One region of the Streptomyces sp. NPDC104371 genome, then DNA from elsewhere that is predicted to be linked to it. Evidence: riboswitches for the same ligand, from Rfam matches in the RefSeq annotation. Region 1 holds a riboswitch; each other region holds the start of a gene.
What was found. A riboswitch is a leader RNA that binds a small molecule or an ion and turns the genes downstream of it on or off. The one in region 1 is predicted to bind cyclic di-AMP.
Positions count from the first base shown of each region.

Region 2: another riboswitch for cyclic di-AMP. It lies ahead of ACZ60T_RS10050 (C40 family peptidase); the one in region 1 lies ahead of ACZ60T_RS29790 (transglycosylase family protein).
Region 3: another riboswitch for cyclic di-AMP. It lies ahead of ACZ60T_RS19330 (M23 family metallopeptidase); the one in region 1 lies ahead of ACZ60T_RS29790 (transglycosylase family protein).
Region 4: another riboswitch for cyclic di-AMP. It lies ahead of ACZ60T_RS30955 (transglycosylase SLT domain-containing protein); the one in region 1 lies ahead of ACZ60T_RS29790 (transglycosylase family protein).

Region 1 covers NZ_JBVJNF010000012.1:101,996-106,450, forward strand. Annotated here, with positions in the region: gene eno (phosphopyruvate hydratase) at 1-1,046, opposite strand, end outside; gene ACZ60T_RS29790 (transglycosylase family protein) at 1,326-2,066, opposite strand; cyclic di-AMP (ydaO/yuaA leader) riboswitch at 2,072-2,239, opposite strand; gene ACZ60T_RS29795 (transglycosylase family protein) at 2,439-3,458, opposite strand; gene ACZ60T_RS29800 (cytochrome P450 family protein) at 3,649-4,455, opposite strand, start outside.
Region 2 covers NZ_JBVJNF010000002.1:937,064-941,518, forward strand. Annotated here, with positions in the region: gene pcrA (DNA helicase PcrA) at 1-609, opposite strand, end outside; cyclic di-AMP (ydaO/yuaA leader) riboswitch at 1,022-1,190, shown strand; gene ACZ60T_RS10050 (C40 family peptidase) at 1,199-2,374, shown strand; gene ACZ60T_RS10055 (tellurite resistance/C4-dicarboxylate transporter family protein) at 2,477-3,466, shown strand; gene ACZ60T_RS10060 (hypothetical protein) at 3,444-3,797, opposite strand; gene ACZ60T_RS10065 (C40 family peptidase) at 4,238-4,455, shown strand, end outside.
Region 3 covers NZ_JBVJNF010000006.1:14,494-18,948, reverse strand. Annotated here, with positions in the region: gene ACZ60T_RS19340 (dihydrofolate reductase family protein) at 73-1,221, shown strand; tRNA gene ACZ60T_RS19335 (tRNA-Met) at 1,326-1,399, shown strand; cyclic di-AMP (ydaO/yuaA leader) riboswitch at 1,709-1,867, shown strand; gene ACZ60T_RS19330 (M23 family metallopeptidase) at 1,879-2,949, shown strand; gene ACZ60T_RS19325 (aldo/keto reductase) at 3,133-4,077, shown strand; gene ACZ60T_RS19320 (PrsW family intramembrane metalloprotease) at 4,092-4,455, opposite strand, start outside.
Region 4 covers NZ_JBVJNF010000013.1:130,012-134,466, reverse strand. Annotated here, with positions in the region: gene ACZ60T_RS30965 (LolA family protein) at 1-516, opposite strand, end outside; gene ACZ60T_RS30960 (polyprenyl synthetase family protein) at 837-1,847, opposite strand; cyclic di-AMP (ydaO/yuaA leader) riboswitch at 2,504-2,670, shown strand; gene ACZ60T_RS30955 (transglycosylase SLT domain-containing protein) at 2,675-3,172, shown strand; gene ACZ60T_RS30950 (HAD family hydrolase) at 3,221-4,033, opposite strand; gene ACZ60T_RS30945 (FAD-dependent oxidoreductase) at 4,168-4,455, opposite strand, start outside.

The DNA of each region.
Region 1 (4,455 bases):
ACGGCGTCGAGGGTCTCGGTCAGCGAGCCGATCTGGTTGACCTTGACCAGCAGGGCGTTGGCGGCGCCCTCCTCGATACCGCGGGCCAGGCGCTCCGGGTTGGTGACGAACAGGTCGTCACCGACGAGCTGGACCTTGTCACCGAGCTTGGCGGTGATGGTCTTCCAGCCCTCCCAGTCGTCCTCGAACAGCGGGTCCTCGATGGAGACCAGCGGGTACGCCTCGACCAGCTCGGCGTAGTACTCGGTCATCTCGGTGGCCGAGCGCTGCTTGCCCTCGAAGACGTAGGAGCCGTCCTTGTAGAACTCGGACGCGGCGACGTCGAGCGCGAGGGCGATCTGCTCGCCGGGGGTGTAGCCGGCCTCCTTGATCGCCTCGAGGATGAGGTCGAGGGCCTCGCGGTTGGAGCCGAGGTTCGGGGCGAAGCCGCCCTCGTCGCCGAGGCCGGTGGACAGACCCTTGTTCTTCAGCACCTTCTTGAGGGTGTGGTAGACCTCGGCGCCCCAGCGCAGGGCCTCGGAGAAGGACTCCGCGCCGATCGGGGCGATCATGAACTCCTGGATGTCCACGTTGGAGTCGGCGTGCGACCCGCCGTTCAGGATGTTCATCATCGGCACCGGCAGCAGGTGCGCGTTCGGGCCGCCGAGGTAGCGGAAGAGCGGGAGGTCGCTGGCCTCGGAGGCGGCGTGGGCGACGGCGAGGGAGACGCCGAGGATGGCGTTGGCGCCGAGGGAGCCCTTGTTGTCGGTGGCGTCCAGGTCGAACATCGCCTGGTCGATCAGGCGCTGCTCGGTGGCGTCGTAGCCGACCAGCTCCGGGCCGATCTGCTCGATGACGGCGAGGACGGCCTTCTCGACACCCTTGCCCTGGTAGCGGCCCGGGTCACCGTCGCGGAGCTCGATGGCCTCGAAGGCGCCGGTGGAGGCGCCGGACGGAACGGCGGCACGACCGGTGCTGCCGTCGTCGAGGCCGACCTCGACCTCGACCGTGGGGTTGCCTCGGGAGTCCAGGATTTCCCGGGCTACGACGACGTCGATGGACGGCACGTGCATCTCCTTCTGGGATGTGACGCTTTGGAGTGCGGGGCACTTTGTGGCTAGAGCCTATCCGCCTGCCGGACCCGGCCGACTGACCGACCGTCCCGCGAACAGGTTGACGCTCCATATTGTTTCAGGTCGGAACAAATGGCGGGGCGGGAACGGCAGAAGAACCCCGCTCCGGCGCGTGCGGGGGAACACGCGCCGGAGCGGGGAGCGGGGGTCTCCGGACGGCCTACGTCGAGGTGGCCGCCGGGAGAAGGGAGTTGCGGCCCGGCTGTCCGGCCGTCACTTCAGGTGGAGCTGCTGGCCCGGGTAGATGAGGTCGGCGTCCTCGACGATGTCCTTGTTCAGCTCGAACAGCTTCTGCCAGCCGCCGCGGATGTGCCGCTCGGCGGCGATGGAGCTGAGGGTGTCGCCCCGGACGACCTTGTACTCGCCGTCACCCTTCTTGACCTTCTTGCCGGTCGGGGTGGTCACGGTCTTCCGCGCCGCCGGGCGCTCGGTGGAACGGGAGGCCTTCTGCGCCTCGGCCGAACGGGAGACGGTGCCGCTCTGCGCGCTCTTGGGCGCGGCGGGGGCCGTGCTCTTGGGCGCGACAGGGGCCGTGCTCTTCGGCGCGACAGGGGCGGCGGGGGCCGCGCCACCGTTGTTCGGGGTGCTGGACAGGCCCTTGCCGCAGACCGGCCAGGCGCCCTTGCCCTGGCCCGCGAGGACCTTCTCGGCGACGGCTATCTGCTGCGCCTTGCTCGCCAGGTCGGCGCGCGCGGCGTAGGCGGTGCCGCCGTACGCGGCCCAGGTGGACGTGGCGAACTGGAGGCCGCCGAAGTAGCCGTTGCCGGTGTTGATGGACCAGTTGCCGCCGGACTCGCACTGGGCGACGGCGTCCCACTCGGCCGTGGTGGCGGCGGAGGCGTTGCCGGCCGCCATCAGCGGGGCGGCGACGGCGGCGCCGGTGACACCGGCGAGCGTGATGGCGCGGACGGCCTTGGACGGACGACGGTGCTTGCCCTTGCCGGAAGACAGCATGGTTCGAATCCCCTCACCGACGCCTGCGAGGTGAGCTGTCGGGTTCGGGCCGGTTGAGCTGCCCGGCCGCACCCCCCGAAGGGCGTACGGCTTCACCCCTAGCCGTCCCGGTCAACTCCCGGGCGCGGCACTTACCTTGGGTCCCCCGCTCCTGCCTACGGCGCTTGACGCGACGACTGTTCCCGGGCGGCCGCCGGCAGGATTCGGCGTGGCGACCGTCGGGGCCCGCTGTGGCGAGCGGCCTTGACCGTAAGCAGCCGATCGCCGGAATTTCAAAGACGATCAGGGCTTATGAGACTCATATCTCACTCTCGCCAAAGCGGACATTTGACATCGAAGTAGGGCGTGAACTGGCGTCAGAAACCGGACAGTTCAGTGCTTCTTCGCTGTGCGGCCGTCTTCCAGCGCGAGGCTCTGACCGGGGAGGATGAGGTCGGGGTCGGAGCCGATCGCCTTCTTGTTCACGTCGTACAGCCCGCTCCATCCGCCGTGCAGCTCAAGCGAGTCGGCGATGGCGGACAGCGTGTCGCCGGGACGGACGGTGTACGAGCCGTCCGTGGCGCCGTGCGGGGCAGGGGAGTCGGGCGAGGCGTGCCGCCCGAACCCGTCGCCGCCACGCCCGTTCGCGCCGTGTTCGTCGGCACTGCCGCCGCGGTGGCGCCCGCCGCCGGAGGTGCGGTGCGCGTCCTTGCCCGAAGTGGCGGTCTCCCGCGCCGACTTGCCGGGCTCGGCCTGCTTCGTCGCCTTCTCGGACGGCTCGCCGGACTCCTGTGCGCCGCTCGTCTCGGTGCCCTGCTCGGACGGAACGGTGGTCGGGTCCGAGGACGGGGACGACTCGGGGGAGGACTCGGACGTGGAGGGCGAAGGGGAGGAAGTAGACGGCAACGGGGTCGACTTGGGTGATCCGGGCATGTCGGGCAGACCGGGATCGTTCGCCGCGCCGAAGTCGGAGCCGGAGGTGTGGGGGGAGGACGACGGGTCGTTCGCGACGCCCGTGTCGACCTGGGTCTCACCGGAGTGCTTGGTCAGACCGGCGAGGGGCGCGCAGGACTGCCAGGCGGAGGTCCCCCGGTGGGAGAGGATCCGCTCGGCGACGGCTATCTGCTGCGAGCGGCTGGCCTGGTCCGCGCGGGGCGCGTAGTCGAGGCCGCCGTACTTCTCCCAGGCGGACTGCGTCAACTGCAGGCCGCCGTAGCGGCCGTTGCCGGTGTCCGCGCTCCAGGAGCCGCCGCTCTCGCACTCCGCGACCTGGTCCCAGGTGGTGGCACCGGCCGCGCTCGCACCGGTGGCACCGAGAAGCGGAATCGCGATCGCCGATCCGGTCACACCTGCCGCGACGAGGATCGCGGGGGCCTGGCGGCGGCGACGGTGACGGCCGTTCCCGGGAAGCATACGGTTGCCTTTCGCGCGACAGCAGAGACCACGCGGCAGCCGTGGCGCACCGCCGCGTTACTGCGCGAACGTAGCCGCACTCGAACGCTTGTCACAAGTTCATGCAGCGCGGATCACGTAAATGTCACAGACTTGTCGAAGAGCCAACTCACGCTTCCCGCCCGGGTGTTCGCGGCATTGCGGAGGGTCGTCAGCGGCCCTGTGGCGGAACGGGTGTGAACTCCACGGGGAGCGTGCGCAGTCCGCGCATGATGAGCCCGCCGCGCCGGCGCAGCTCGGCGGGGTCCGCCGCGAGGCGCAGGTCGGGGAGGCGGGTGAGGAGCGTGGCGAGCGCGGCCTGTCCCTCCAGGCGGGCGAGCGGGGCGCCGAGGCAGTAGTGGACGCCGTGCCCGTACCCGAGGTGCTGGTTGTCGCGGCGCGAGAGGTCGAGGAGGTCGGGGTCGGCGAACCGCGCCGGGTCCCGGTCCGCGGCGGCGAGGACGACGAGCACCGGGTCGCCGGGCGCTATGTCCTGCCCGCCGAGGGTGAGCGGCCGGGTGGCGAACCGCCAGGTGGCCAGCTCGACCGGGCCGTCGTAGCGCAGGAGTTCCTCGATGCCGGTCTCCAGGAGGCCGTGTTCCCCGGCGAGGAGCGCCTGCTGGAGGCGGGTGCGCTGCTCGGGGTGGGTGAGGAGGGCGTACGTCCCGTTGCCGATGAGGTTGACGGTGGTCTCGAACCCGGCGAAGAGCAGGATGAAGGCCATCGCGGCGGCCTCGTTCTCGGTGAGGTGCTCGCCGTGGTCGGAGGCGCGGATGAGCCCGGAGATGAGGTCCTCGCCGGGGGCGGGGGTGTCGGACAGGGCGGCGCGCTTGCGGTGGATGAGGTCGGCGAGATAGCCGCGCATCTTCTTGACGGACCGCGCGACCCCGCCCCGCGGTCCCCCGCCGTGCCGGATCATCATCCCGGCCCACTCCCGGAAGTCGTCCTGGTCCTCGCGGGGAACGCCGAGCAGGTCGCA
Region 2 (4,455 bases), on a different contig from region 1:
CGACTTGGGCGGGAACTGCTTGGGGTCGAGGTCCAGATCGCGGCACACCAGCGCCATCAGCCGCTTGCTGTCGGCCGCGTCGTAGATCGAGAACGAGGACGTGAAGCCGAGCTTCTTCGACTCGCGCCGCAGGATGCGGACGCACGCGCTGTGGAAGGTCATCACCCACATCGCGTGGGCCCGCGGGCCGACGAGCTGCTCGACGCGCTCCTTCATCTCGCCCGCGGCCTTGTTGGTGAACGTGATCGCGAGGATCTGGCCGGGGTGCACACTCCGCTCGGCCAGCAGATGGGCGATGCGGTGCGTGAGCACGCGGGTCTTGCCGGAGCCCGCGCCCGCGACGATGAGCAGCGGGGAGCCCGCGTGCGTCACGGCCGCGCGCTGGTTGCCGTTCAGCCCCTCCAGCAGCGCCGCCGGGTCGATGGGCGGGCGGGGCGCGCCGTCGCGGTAGTAGATGTCCCGGTCCGGCGGCATGTCGAACTTCCCCCCGAACAGATCGTCCGGGACCAGCTCCGGAGCGTGTTCGTCCTCGGGCGGCGGGGGCTCTTCCTCGGGGGCCGGAGTGGCCTTGAGGTCCGCCAGGAAGCTGTCGTCAAAGAGGCTGCTCATCGCTCTCCGAGTCTAGGCCGCCCCACCGACAACCGAGGGCCGCCCTGAGAAGTCCGCCCTCGGGATCGGAGCCGTTGCTCGGAAGCCGGGCCTCGGAATCGGAGCCGGTACCCGGAAGCCCGCCCTCGAGATCGAAGCCGGGCGCGCCTTCACCGCCGGGCCAGGCCTGGTCACGTTCCGCGCGCCCCCTCGGAGCGGCGCAAACGCGACGTACCAGCATCACCCGATGGATACCGAAGAAGTGCCGCAAGCCTCCATAAGCCCCCTCATAGTGACCGCACGGAGCGACTCCCATGATGAAGGTCACGAAAATGTATCGGGCATATCGCACATCAACCTTCACAGGCGCCACAGGAGTTGGCTAGCGTGCCGGGCGGGCCGCAGGACCCCCACCGGCGAACGTCGCCGGGCCACGCGGCCACCGCCGAGTCCGGTGCGCCCCAGGGCAGCCGGAGCCGGGGACCCACACCGACCTTGGGGTGAATCGGCCGACCGCCCCGCGGGGCACGGCTGTAGGGCACACCTTCCACATCTCCGCCCGAACCCGACAGCTAACTCGGTAGGCGGAGCACGGAAGGAGTCGCCCTCCATGGCCCCGCACCGCAAGCCGCGTCCCTCAGGCATACGCACCCCCGCCCTCGCGACGGCCGCTCTCGCCTCCGTGGCCCTGCTCTCCCAGACGGCGAACGCCGCGCCCGCCCCGCGCAAGCCGAGCATGGAGGAGGTGCAGAAGCAGGTCGACGAGCTGTACCGGCAGGCCGGGACGGCCACCGAGAAGTACAACGCGGCCAAGGAGAAGACGACCGAGCAGCGCAAGCACACGGACACGCTCCTCGACCAGGTCGCCCAGCGCACGCAGAAGCTCAACGAGGCGCGCGAGCAGCTCGGCTCGTTCGCCGCCGCGCAGTACCGCACCGGGAGCGCGTCCCCCGGCACCGCCACGTTCCTGCTGGCCGACTCGCCGCAGGCCTACTTCGACCAGACCCAGCTCGCGGACCGGCTGACCGGCCGCCAGAAGGTGGCGGTCGACCAGTACGTCACCGAGCAGGCCGCGACGATGAAGAAGCGGCGGGAGGCGACCAAGAGCCTTCAGACGCTCACCGAGGCGCAGAAGACGCTCAAGTCGTCCAAGACGGAGGTCCAGCAGAAGCTCTCCAGCGCGCGGAAGGTGCTGTCCCAGCTCACCGCGGAGGAGAAGGCGCGGCTCGCGGAGATCGAGAAGAAGAAGCAGGCGGAGGCCCAGCGCAAGGCGCAGGAGCTGGCCAAGCAGCAGGCGGCCCAGCGGGAGGAGGCCGAGAAGGCGGCCCAGGAGAAGCAGTCCTCGTCGGGCTCGTCCGGCTCCTCGGACTCCTCCGCCGGATCGGGCTCCACAGGCTCCGGCTCCACCGGCTCCGGCTCCTCCTCCACGACGAAGGCGGAGAAGGCCCTCTCGTTCGCCCGCTCCCAGATCGGGAAGCCGTACGTGTGGGGCGCGACCGGGCCCGACTCCTACGACTGCTCCGGGCTGACCCAGGCCTCCTGGAAGGCCGCCGGGGTCTCGCTGCCGCGGACGACCTGGGACCAGGTGAAGGTCGGCACGACGGTCTCGATCGCCAACGCCCAGCCCGGTGACCTGATCTTCTTCTACGACGACATCAGCCACGTCGGCCTCTACATCGGCGACGGCATGATGATCCACGCCCCGAAGCCGGGTGCGTACGTCCGCGAGGAGTCGGTCTACTACGACGGCACCTCGGCCATCCACAGCGTGGTCCGCCCGGCCTGATCCCCACCCGCTCCCGTACGGCACGTGCGCGTGGGGTTGATTTGGCAGCCACGCGCGCGTGCCCCGCACGCGAGCCGGGGATGCGTCCATAGCATCGGGCGCATGTCAGGGACCTCCGCGCTGCGTGCCTGGTGGGCGCGGCGCCCGCCGGCCGCCGGGGCCGCCGTGATGGCGACCGGCATCGTGTCGGTCGGACTGCATCTGGCCGGGTTCGAGACCCTCTCCCGCATCCTCCTGGCCCTGGCCTGTGCCGCCTGGCTGGGGCTCGCGGCCGATGCCGTCCGGCGCCTGCTGCGGGAGCACGGCCGGTGGCTGGCCGAGACGCGCTCCCCGGCCGCGTTCACCTCGGTCGCGGCGACGACCGTCCTGGGCACGCGGATCTCCCTGCTGGGCGGACAGTGGCTCGCCGAGGCGCTCCTCGCGCTGGCCATCGCGCTCTGGCTGAGGCTGACCCTGCCGGTCGTACGGCACTGGGGGCGCCGGATGCCGGGGTCGGTGTTCCTCGGGTGTGTGGCGACGGAGGGGATCGCGGTGCTCGGCGCGGTGCTCGCCACGGCCCTGAAGGTGGCGTGGCTAGCGCACCTGGCGCTCGTGTTCTTCTGGCTCGGACTGGCGTTGTACGTGATCGCCTTCCGGCGTTTCGACCGTCGGCAGGTGCGGACCGGCGTCGGTGACCACTGGATCCTGAGCGGCGCGCTCGCCACCTCCGTGGTGGCCGGGTCGAAGCTCATCGCCGCCGAGGACCGCGACCCCTACCTCTGGAACCGTGACGACAGCGGCGTCCTGCGGACCGTCACCATCAGCCTGCTGATCCTCGCGTCGCTCTGCTACTGCGTCCTCGTGGCGGCCGAGCTGCGCTGGCCGCGGACCCGCTACGACGTACGGCGCTGGGCGACCGTCTTCCCGCTGGGGATGACGGCGGTGGCGGCCCTGTCGTTCGCCCTGGCCCTGGGGGTGCCGTGGCTGCGCGGCCTCGGCACGGTACTGCTGTGGATCGCGCTGGCCGCCTGGTGCGCGGTCCTCGTGGGAGCCGCGCGGTCCGCCCGGGAGGACATCAGGTCCACGGACGTCAGGTCCACAGAACCGCGATGAAGATGTTCGTGAGGGTCAGCGCGCCCACGAGCCCGAAGAGCGGCTTCTCGACCTTCTCCTCGTCGCGCTTCACGTAGACCAGGCCGAGGATCACGATCAGGACCGCCAGCTTGATGCCGATCTTGATGTTGTCGAGCGGGTAGTCCTGCGCCTGGTTGAGGCCGACCAGGGCGACACCCGTGACCAGCATGGTCAGCGCACCGTGCAGCATCCCGGGCACGAAACGGGCCGTGCCCTGGCGCATCCCCTTCATCTGGCCGAGGAAGCCACCGAGGAGTGCGGCGATGCCGACGATGTGAAGGCCGACGAAGAGATGGATGAGTACGTCCATGGTTCCGGAGCCTAACCAGAGACGCGGACGCCTCCGGGGGCGGGGGCCGGTCCGGGGCGGGTCCCCAGGTCCGGGGCCGGGTCCGCTCCTGGCATATACACGCCGCATAGCACCCTGTCACCGTCGCGGCTCCCGGAACGGGCACATCGGTCAGCGCACAGCGCGAACGCGGCAGCCCCGGTCGGGGCCCACGGTCGAATACGGTCACCGGAAGTCCGGTCAGGCCATTTCCGGACATCCCGTCTCCGAGTCACCGCGGCGACATCTAGCGTCCTCCACCAGGTGACCGGCTCCTCACCGCCGCCCAGGCCAGGGGTGGCCGCCGGACACCACCGCCGAGGAGAACCGGCGGCGGCGGCCCGTCCCCCCTGTGCGGGCCGCCGCCGGACGTGTCACAGCACCCGTGGCCCGGCGGTCGTACGAAAGGACCTGACGTCCAGGTGGCAGCGCACCGCAAACCCCCACAGCGTTCGTTCGGCGGCGGCAGGATCTGGACCGCCGCCACGATCGCCCTCGCGGGAGCGGCCTCCGCGACCGGCTTCGGCACGACGGCGCAGGCCGCGCCGAAGCCGTCTCCGGAGCAGGTCAAGACCACGGTCGACCGGCTGTACCGGGAGGCGGAGGTCGCGACCCAGCGGTACGACGGGGCGAAGGAGAA
Region 3 (4,455 bases), on a different contig from region 1:
AATCAACCGACCGGAAGGCGATCGCCCGAGCCCCGTCCGGATCCCCGCCCCCGACCACTGGAGCGCGACCCCATGGCCCACCCCTACGTTCTGTTGTCCGCCGCCGTCTCGCTCGACGGCTTCCTGGACGACACCGGACCCGAGCGGCTTCTGCTGTCCGGGCCGGAGGACTTCGACCGGGTCGACGAGGTACGGGCGGACAGCGACGCGATCCTCGTCGGCGCGGGCACGCTGCGCAGCGACAACCCGCGCCTGCTGGTCGCCTCCGCCGAGCGGCGCGCGGCCCGGATCGCCGCCGGGCGCCCGGAACACCCGCTGAAGGTCACCGTCAGCGCGTCCGGCGACCTCGACCCCGCGGCCCGGTTCTGGCACACGGGCGGCGCGAAGATCGTCTATACGACGGACGAGGGCGCCCGGCGACTGCGGGAGGTGCTGCCGACGGACGTGGAGGTGACCTCGCTCGGCCCCGCCGTGGAGTGGGCGGCTGTGCTCGCGCACCTCGGGGACGTCAAGGGCGTACGGCGGTTGATGGTCGAGGGCGGCGGGCGCGTGCATACGCGGTTGCTCCAGCAGGGGCTCGCGGACGAGCTGCGGCTGGCGGTGGCGCCGCTGTTCGTGGGCGAGGCGGACGCGCCGCGGATGTTCGGGCCCGGGGCGTACCCGCCGGGCCGGATGCGGCTGCTGGAGACCCGGCCGGTCGGGGACGTCGTCCTGCTGCGGTACGTCCCCACGGCGCCCGGCACCGGGAGATCGGCCGCCGCCGCCGACCGGCGATGGCTGCGGACGGCCTGCGAACTGGCCGCGCAGTGCCCGCCCTCCCGTACGGCCTTCAGCGTCGGCGCGGTGATCGTCGCGGCCGACGGCACGGAGCTGGCGCGGGCGCACTCCCGGGAGGGCGGCGACCCCGTCGTCCACGCCGAGGAGGCGGCGCTGGCGAAGCTCGACCCGGCGGACCCCCGGCTGGCCACCGCCACGGTGTACAGCAGCCTGGAGCCGTGCACCCGCCGCGCCTCCCGGCCCGCGCCCTGCGCCCGGCTGATCCTCGACGCCGGGGTACGACGGGTGGTCACCGCATGGCGCGAGCCGGACACGTTCGTCGCGTCGGCCGACGGGAGCGGGGCGCTCACGGCCCAGGGGGTCGACGTGGTGCTCCTGCCGGAGTGCGAGCGGCGGGCGAAGGCCCCGAACGCCCATCTGCTCTCCCCGCCCGACCGCTCCTGACCTGGCCCCGGCGCTTCCCGGACCGGGTGAAACAGCAGGTGAGAGTGGGGAAGCGAGATCCGTGCACGAGGTACCCCGCGGATGACGTACACTTGAATCACCGACGCGGGGTGGAGCAGCTCGGTAGCTCGCTGGGCTCATAACCCAGAGGTCGCAGGTTCAAATCCTGTCCCCGCTACTGATCACCGAGGGCCGGAATCCGAAAGGGTTCCGGCCCTCGGTGCGTTCGCCCCCTCATACCCTCGCCTTGATCACTAGCAGTCACGTTGCGTAAGTGAACGGAATCGCTCCGCACAGCAACTGACGCCCCGTCAGGCTCATGAGACGGGTGACACGTGGTCAACTCGCCCTACTTCCACCGCTCATGAGGCGAAAGTCCTGGCCGATGGGATCGATGATCCGGCCGAGCAACTTGGAATACGGCCCTCGCGTCTATTAACGTTCGATAACGCAGCGCGGTCGTCCCAGCCGTCACCCGAGGCGGCTCCGTGCGCGTGTGCCGAATCCCGTAAGGGAACCGGGGAACCACCACTTTGGGGTGAATCGGGCGGATGCCGCCGTGGCAGCACGGCAGGCACAGAACCCGTAGGAGACCTTCCTGCTCCGAACCCGTCAGCTAACCCGGTAGGCGAGACGGAAGGAAAGGAGTGCGCCCGCGTGGCGTCCAACCGGTCTGCCCAGAACACGTCGTTCGCCCCCGAGGACACCCAGCCGTACGGCTTCGCGGCCCGCGACGACGAGGGCCCCTGGGAAGAGTGGAGTCCTTCGGAGGAGTCCGTCCGTCCCGTCCGCGGCAGGCACCGCGTCGGCAAGCAGCGCGGCGGCGGCCTCGCGCGCAGCTCCACCGTTCTCGGCGTCGGCGTCATAGCCGCCGTCGGCGCGGGCGGCATGGCCACCGCGCAGACCGGCAAGCCGCCGGTGTCGATCTCCCTGCCGGACATGCCCTCGTCCCTGCCCGACATCTCCTCGGTCACGGACTCCGCCAAGTCGCTCATCGGCCAGGACGACGACACCCCCGAGGCCGCCGCCACCCCCCTCAGCGACGTCGGCCTGACCAGCGCCGCCTCGGGCAGCGCGGACGCGGGCGAGGCGCTGCGCGCCCGGATCATGCAGCAGGCCGAGTCCCAGCAGGACCAGGTCGACCAGGCCGCCGCGCGTGCCGAGCAGGAGGCCGCCGCGAAGCAGGCCGCCGAGGCCGCGACCAAGGCGCAGGACGAAGCGAAGGCCAAGGCCGCCGCCGAGAAGAAGAAGGCCGAGGAGGCCAAGAAGAAGGCGGAGGAAGAGGCCCGCAAGAAGGCCGAGGAGGAGCGCCTGGCCAAGCTGGCCAAGCAGTACTCCCTGCCCACCTCCTCGTACACGCTGACCTCCCACTTCGGCGACGCCGGCAGCATGTGGTCCTCCGGCCACCACACCGGCCTCGACTTCGCCGCCCCCACGGGCACGCTCCTCAAGGCGATCCACACGGGCACCGTCACCGAGGCCGGCTGGGCCGGGGCGTACGGCTACCGCACGGTCCTCACCCTCGAGGACGGCACCGAGCTGTGGTACTGCCACCAGTCCTCGATCAGCGTCAGCGTCGGGCAGAAGGTCAGCACCGGCGATGTCATCGGGCGCGTGGGCGCGACCGGCAACGTCACCGGTCCGCATCTGCACCTCGAGGTCCACACGGGCGGCGGCGACGCGATCGACCCGCTGGCGTGGCTGCAGAACAAGGGCATCAACCCCTGAGCACCGGGCCCCGCGCCCGCACGCCCGCCCACCTCTGATCCCCGGCGGTCCTGACGGCTACCCCCCGACGTCAGGGCTGCCGGTCACGCGTTCCCGCACCGACACCGCGCCCGCCCGCCGCGTTTACGGGAACTTTGCCCCACACCGGAAGTGATCACTCCGAAGCGGGCGTTGACTACGGTCATGACTTCTCTTCGCAAGCTCGGCTCCTCCGACCTCGAGGTCTTCCCGCTCTCGCTCGGCGGCAACGTCTTCGGCTGGACCGCCGACGAGGCGCAGTCCTTCGCGGTGCTCGACGCGTACACCGCGGCGGGCGGCAACTTCATCGACACGGCCGACATGTACTCGGCCTGGGCCGACGGCAACCAGGGCGGCGAGTCCGAGACCGTCATCGGCGACTGGACGAAGGCGCGCGGCAACCGCTCCGATGTCGTCATCGCCACCAAGGTCGGCCGGCATCCCGAGCACATGGGGCTCGCCGCCGACACCATCAAGGCCGCGGCCGACGCGTCCCTGCGCCGCCTCGGCACCGACTACATCGACCTCTACTACACGCACTTCGACGAGCCGGAGACCCCGGTCGAGGAGATCATCGGCGCGCTCGACGACCTGGTGAAGGCGGGCAAGGTGCGCGCCATCGGCGCCTCCAACATCTCCGCCGCCCGCCTTCAGGAGTCCCTCGACTTCTCCGACCGGGAGGGCCTGGCGCGGTACGTGGCGCTCCAGCCGCAGTACAACCTGGTCTCCCGCGAGACGTACGAGGGGGAGCTGTCGGACATCGCCTCCCGCGCGGGCCTCGCGGCCGTCCCGTACTACTCCCTTGCCTCCGGCTTCCTGACCGGCAAGTACCGGCCCGGCACCACGGTGGACTCGCCGCGCGCGGAGGGCGCGGGCAGGCATCTGGAGACCGAGCGCGGACGCCGCGTGCTCGCGGCCCTCGACGAGGTCGCGCAGGAGCGCGGCGCGCAGGTCGCGACGGTCGCGCTCGCCTGGCTGGCGGCCCGGCCGACGGTCGTGGCACCGATCGCCTCCGCCCGTACGGTCGAGCAACTGCCCGCGCTGCTGGCGGTGCGGGACCTGACGCTGACGGACCAGGAGCAGAAGCTCCTCACGGAGGCGTCCGCGTAGCTCCGTCAGGGGCCTCAGCCCTGTGAGCGGTACGGGTTGTACACCGGGTACCCGGCAGGGGGCGCCGTCTGCCACGCGGGCGGCGCCCCGGTCGCCGGGGCGTACCCGTGTCCCCACACCGGCCTCGGGGCCGCGGCGCGCGCGGCGTGTGCCAGCGCGGGCAGCGCCACGCCCCGTCGCGCCCACATCCCGGTGAGCAACTCCCGTTCCCGTACGGCGAAGTCGGCCGCCGCCCGGCCCCGGCGCCCCTGGCGGCGCAGGAACGCCAGCGATGTCGCGTACGCCTCGTACTCCGCGACCGAGCGCGCCGCCGCCTTCCCGAAGTGGCGTCCCGCGTACTCCCGGGCCAGCTTCCGCGCCCGCATGGAGCCGAGGGCG
Region 4 (4,455 bases), on a different contig from region 1:
GTAGGCCTCGTTCGACGCGCTGTCGTACGCCCATACGTCGTCGCCGTTGCGGACGACGCTGTACTCGGCGGCCTTCTCGATGATCGAGATCTTCTGCTTGTCCTGGCCGTCGGCCGCGATCCGCACGGTGTGACTACCGGAAGCCAGTTCGAGCGCCTTGGACTTCGGGTCGGCGGTCGAGCCGCCCTTGCCCCCCGCCCCCTGGGCGAGCGCGCCCGAGGCGAGGCTGTTCTGCAGCCCGCCGAGGTTGGGCAGGCCCAGGTCCGTGCTGATCTTCACCGTGCCGGACATCTGCTGGGTGTCCGACTTGGCGATCTTCTCGATGAGCTGCTGCGCGCTGATCTTCGGCAGGTCGGGGTCGCCGGATCCCGCGAACGCCGGGGCGAGCCCGATGGTCGCCGCGGCCACTCCCACCACCGCGACCGGAACGACGTACCGCGCGGCCTTGCGACGCACGCCGTGTGCGTTCCCGGCTTCCCCGGCGGGTGTGCTCTCGTCGGATTCGTACGGTGCCATGTCTGCCTTACCTCCGTCGTCGGCGGCGGCCTGTCTCCTGTGCACTCGTCCACCCCTGCGCCGCCATTGTCACCCGAACTCCTGTGAGGTGGTGTCTCTCATCTGACCAAATCCGCCGCGGGGAAGCGTCAGACCGCGGGCCCAACTCCGCCTAATCCTGGGGTATGACACGGCAGTACGGCTTCTCTTCCGACCCGTAGGGGACGTGGGGGACTCCCGCTCGACGGGGACGACAAACGCGTGACCCGCCGCGCGCTTCCCTGGAAGGCGTGACGGGTCGGTGACGGAGGTGCCGGGCGTGGGCTCGGCCCGGAGGCTGGTCAGCCCGCCCGGTGCACCACCGCGTCGCACAGGTGCGTCAGGGCGGCCTTCGCGCCGCACTCGGGCAGCGGGCTCAGGGCCGCCCGCGCCTCCTTCGCGTAGCGGAGCGTGTCGCGGCGGGCCTGCTCCAGCGCCGGGTGGACGCGGAGGCGGGCGAGGGCTTCGGCGTGGCGGGCGTCGTCGGTCAGGTCCGACTCCAGCAGCTCGCGCAGCGCGATGTCCTCGGGCAGCCCCAGGCGCTCCGCGCGCTCGCGCAGATGCAGGACGGGCAGGGTGGGGACGCCCTCCCGCAGATCCGTCCCGGGCGTCTTGCCGGACTCGTGCGAGTCCGAGGCGATGTCCAGGACGTCGTCGGCCAACTGGAACGCCACGCCGAGCCGCTCGCCGTACTGCGTCAGCACGTCCACGACGGTCTCGTCGGCGCCCGACATCATGGCGCCGAACCGGCAGGCCACGGCCACCAGCGAACCGGTCTTGCCACTGAGGACGTCGAGGTAGTGCTCCACCGGGTCGCGGCCGTCCCGGGGGCCCGCGGTCTCCAGGATCTGGCCCGTGACCAGCCGCTCGAAGGCCTCGGCCTGGATACGGACCGCCTCCGGGCCGAGGTCGGCCAGGGTGTGCGACGCCCTGGCGAAGAGGAAGTCACCGGTGAGGACCGCGAGCGCGTTGCCCCAGCGGGTGTTGGCGCTGTCGACCCCGCGCCGCACCTCGGCCTCGTCCATCACGTCGTCGTGGTAGAGCGTGGCCAGGTGGGTCAGCTCCACGACCACGGCGGAGGGCACGATCCCGGGCGCGTACGGGTCACCGAACTGCGCCGCGAGCATCACGAGCAGCGGCCGGAACCGCTTCCCGCCCGCGCGCACCAGATGCTGCGCGGCCTCCGTGATGAACGGGACCTCGCTCTTGGTGGCGTCGAGCAGCCCTTCCTCGACAGCGGTCAGCCCGGCCTGGACATCGGCTTCCAGAGCCTGGTCCCGCATGCTCAGCCCGAACGGCCCGACGACGGTCACGTGGGGTCTCCTGTCTGCTGCCGGTCACACGGTGGGTCTCAAGAATGGTCACGTGGTCGATGACGCTGCCGGTCGACCGGCTCATGGAGCCTGTCGATCTGTCGCCGCCACACTCAAGTCAGCGTATCCGGTCACGTTTCGATCACCGCGAGCGCCCGCTCTTCCAGGCCGGGCGGTATCGGATCACGAACGGTGCGTCCATGATCAGGTTACCCAAACAGGTACATATCGGCACAAATGATGAGCGCCTCGCGAAGTCGGTGACGCCTTCGCGTGCCGTCTCCGCGTGTCCGGATTTCGTAGGTCACCTCTTGAGGACAAACAGGGCAAATCACCCTCTATCACCTCCCCCTGGACGCACAGAACGCTCCAATTTCGCCCGAATTAGCCCTATATATCCCTTAGTTACCGATGTGAGATCAAGATGCTGTAAGTGAAATAGGTCACGCGTCCGCCGGGTCAGGTGGTTCGAGCCAGTCGCCAAACTCCCGTTCGCGAACGGCAAGTTGATTCACGCTCAGCAAATTGGATCATTACCACCATTCCCCCATGTCAAGGTCATTTAGACCTGATCATGACGTTCGGCCTTGTTTCGGACATGCGCTTCCGCATACGTTCCCCTCACTCGAGCGGACGCCGAATCCTGCCACCGCCCGAGATCCCATCGACCCCATGCAGGCAGGAGCGGGGGACCCAGGTAAGTCGCCGGACCGGACATCGCGCCGGACCGGCTCGGGGTGAAGCCGTGCCTCGTACGAGGACACGGCCGGGCACCTCCCCGCCCGAACCCGACAGCTCACCTCGTAGGCGTAGGAGAGGAATACGACATGCCCGCTTTCGCCCTGCCCGCACGCCGTCGGGACCGTGGCTCCAAGGCCTCCCGTCTCACCCGCACTCTCGGTCTCGTGGGAGCCGGCGCCGCCGCTCTCGCCCTCCCCGTCGTGGGCGCCACCAGCGCCTTCGCCGCTCCCGAGCCCACCCAGACCGTGACCCTGAAGACCCAGGGCACGACCCTCGACAGCTGGATACGCCAGTCGCTGTCGATCATGTCCCAGCACAACATCCCGGGTTCGTACGACGGCATCTACCGCAACGTGATGCGTGAGTCCTCGGGCAACCCGAAGGCCATCAACCTCTGGGACTCCAACGCCCGCGCGGGCATCCCGTCCAAGGGCCTCCTCCAGGTCATCGACCCGACCTTCCGCACGTACCACGTGGCGGGCACGGCGTTCGACCCGTACGACCCGGTCGCGAACATCACCGCCGCGTGCAACTACGCCGCCGCGCGGTACGGCTCGATCGACAACGTCAACAGCGCGTACTGAGCCCCGCCGGGCCGACAAGGGCCCACCGGCCCCACCGGCCCCCTGGTCCTACCGGGCCGCGAAGAGTCTTTCGAGGACGACGGCGATGCCGTCGTCCTCGTTCGACGTGGTGATCTCGTCCGCGACCGCCTTGAGTTCCGGATGGGCGTTGGCCATGGCGACGCCGTGCGCCGCCCAGCGGAACATGGGGATGTCATTGGGCATGTCGCCGAAGGCGATGGTCGACGCCCGCGCGAGGCCGAGATACTCGGCCGCCAGCGCGAGCCCCGTCGCCTTGGTGACACCGCACGGCTGGAGTTCGACCGTGCCGGGCCCCGACATGGTGACCGTCGCGAGCGAGCCGACCGCCTCACGGGCCACCGCCGCCAACTCGTCGTCCGACAGGGCGTGATGGCGCAGCAGCACCTTGCTGATCGGCTCGCACCACAGATCGTCGCGCCGTTGGACCCGTACCGCGGGCAGCGTGGGGTGCGGCATCAGATAGCCGGGCTCGATGAGCGTGAGCCCGTCCACCCCGTCCTGGTCGACGGCCGCGCACACCTGCCCGACCTCGGCCTCGATCTTGCCGAGCGCGGTCTCGGCCAACTCCCGGTCCAGCGTGACGGAGAACAGCAGCCGGTCCGCGCCCGCGTCGTACACCTGCGCGCCCTGTCCGCACACCGCGAGCCCCCTGCTGCCGAGATCGTCCAGCAGGGGCCGGGTCCTCGGCGCCGGGCGCCCCGTCACCACGAGATGCTGCGCGCCGGCCGCCGTGGCCCGCTCCAGCACGGCCTTCGACCGGTCGGAGAGCGTGTCGTCACCCCGCAGCAGCGTGCCGTCCAGGTCTGTGGCGATAAGGGCGTATGCGAGGGGTGCGGCCATGATCAGAGAATACGGACGGAACCGCCGGGCGACTCGGCGCGAACCGGACGAGGTCCCGTTCTCCCGTACACACCGTGATCGACACGCTACGATGGTGGGTTCGGCAAGTCCCTCTCCGCAGCGGGGCGTTGACCTCAGCCGTGTGCTGCCGCCAGATGCCTGGCCAGCCGCGGCGAGGCGAACTCCGTACCGCAGACGAAGCGCATCACCGGGCCGTACGAGGCCGCCGCCGGAAGGCCCGTGAAATAGAGGCCGGGGACGGACGACACATAGCCCGCGCCGAGCTTCGGCGCGCCCCGGCTCACCGCCAGTTCCGTACGCAGTTCATGGCCGAGGAAGTCCATCGCGGCGATGTCCACGCGGTAGCCGGTCGCCGCGATCACATGGTCCGCGGTCAGCTCCTCCGTACGGCCCGCGTGCGT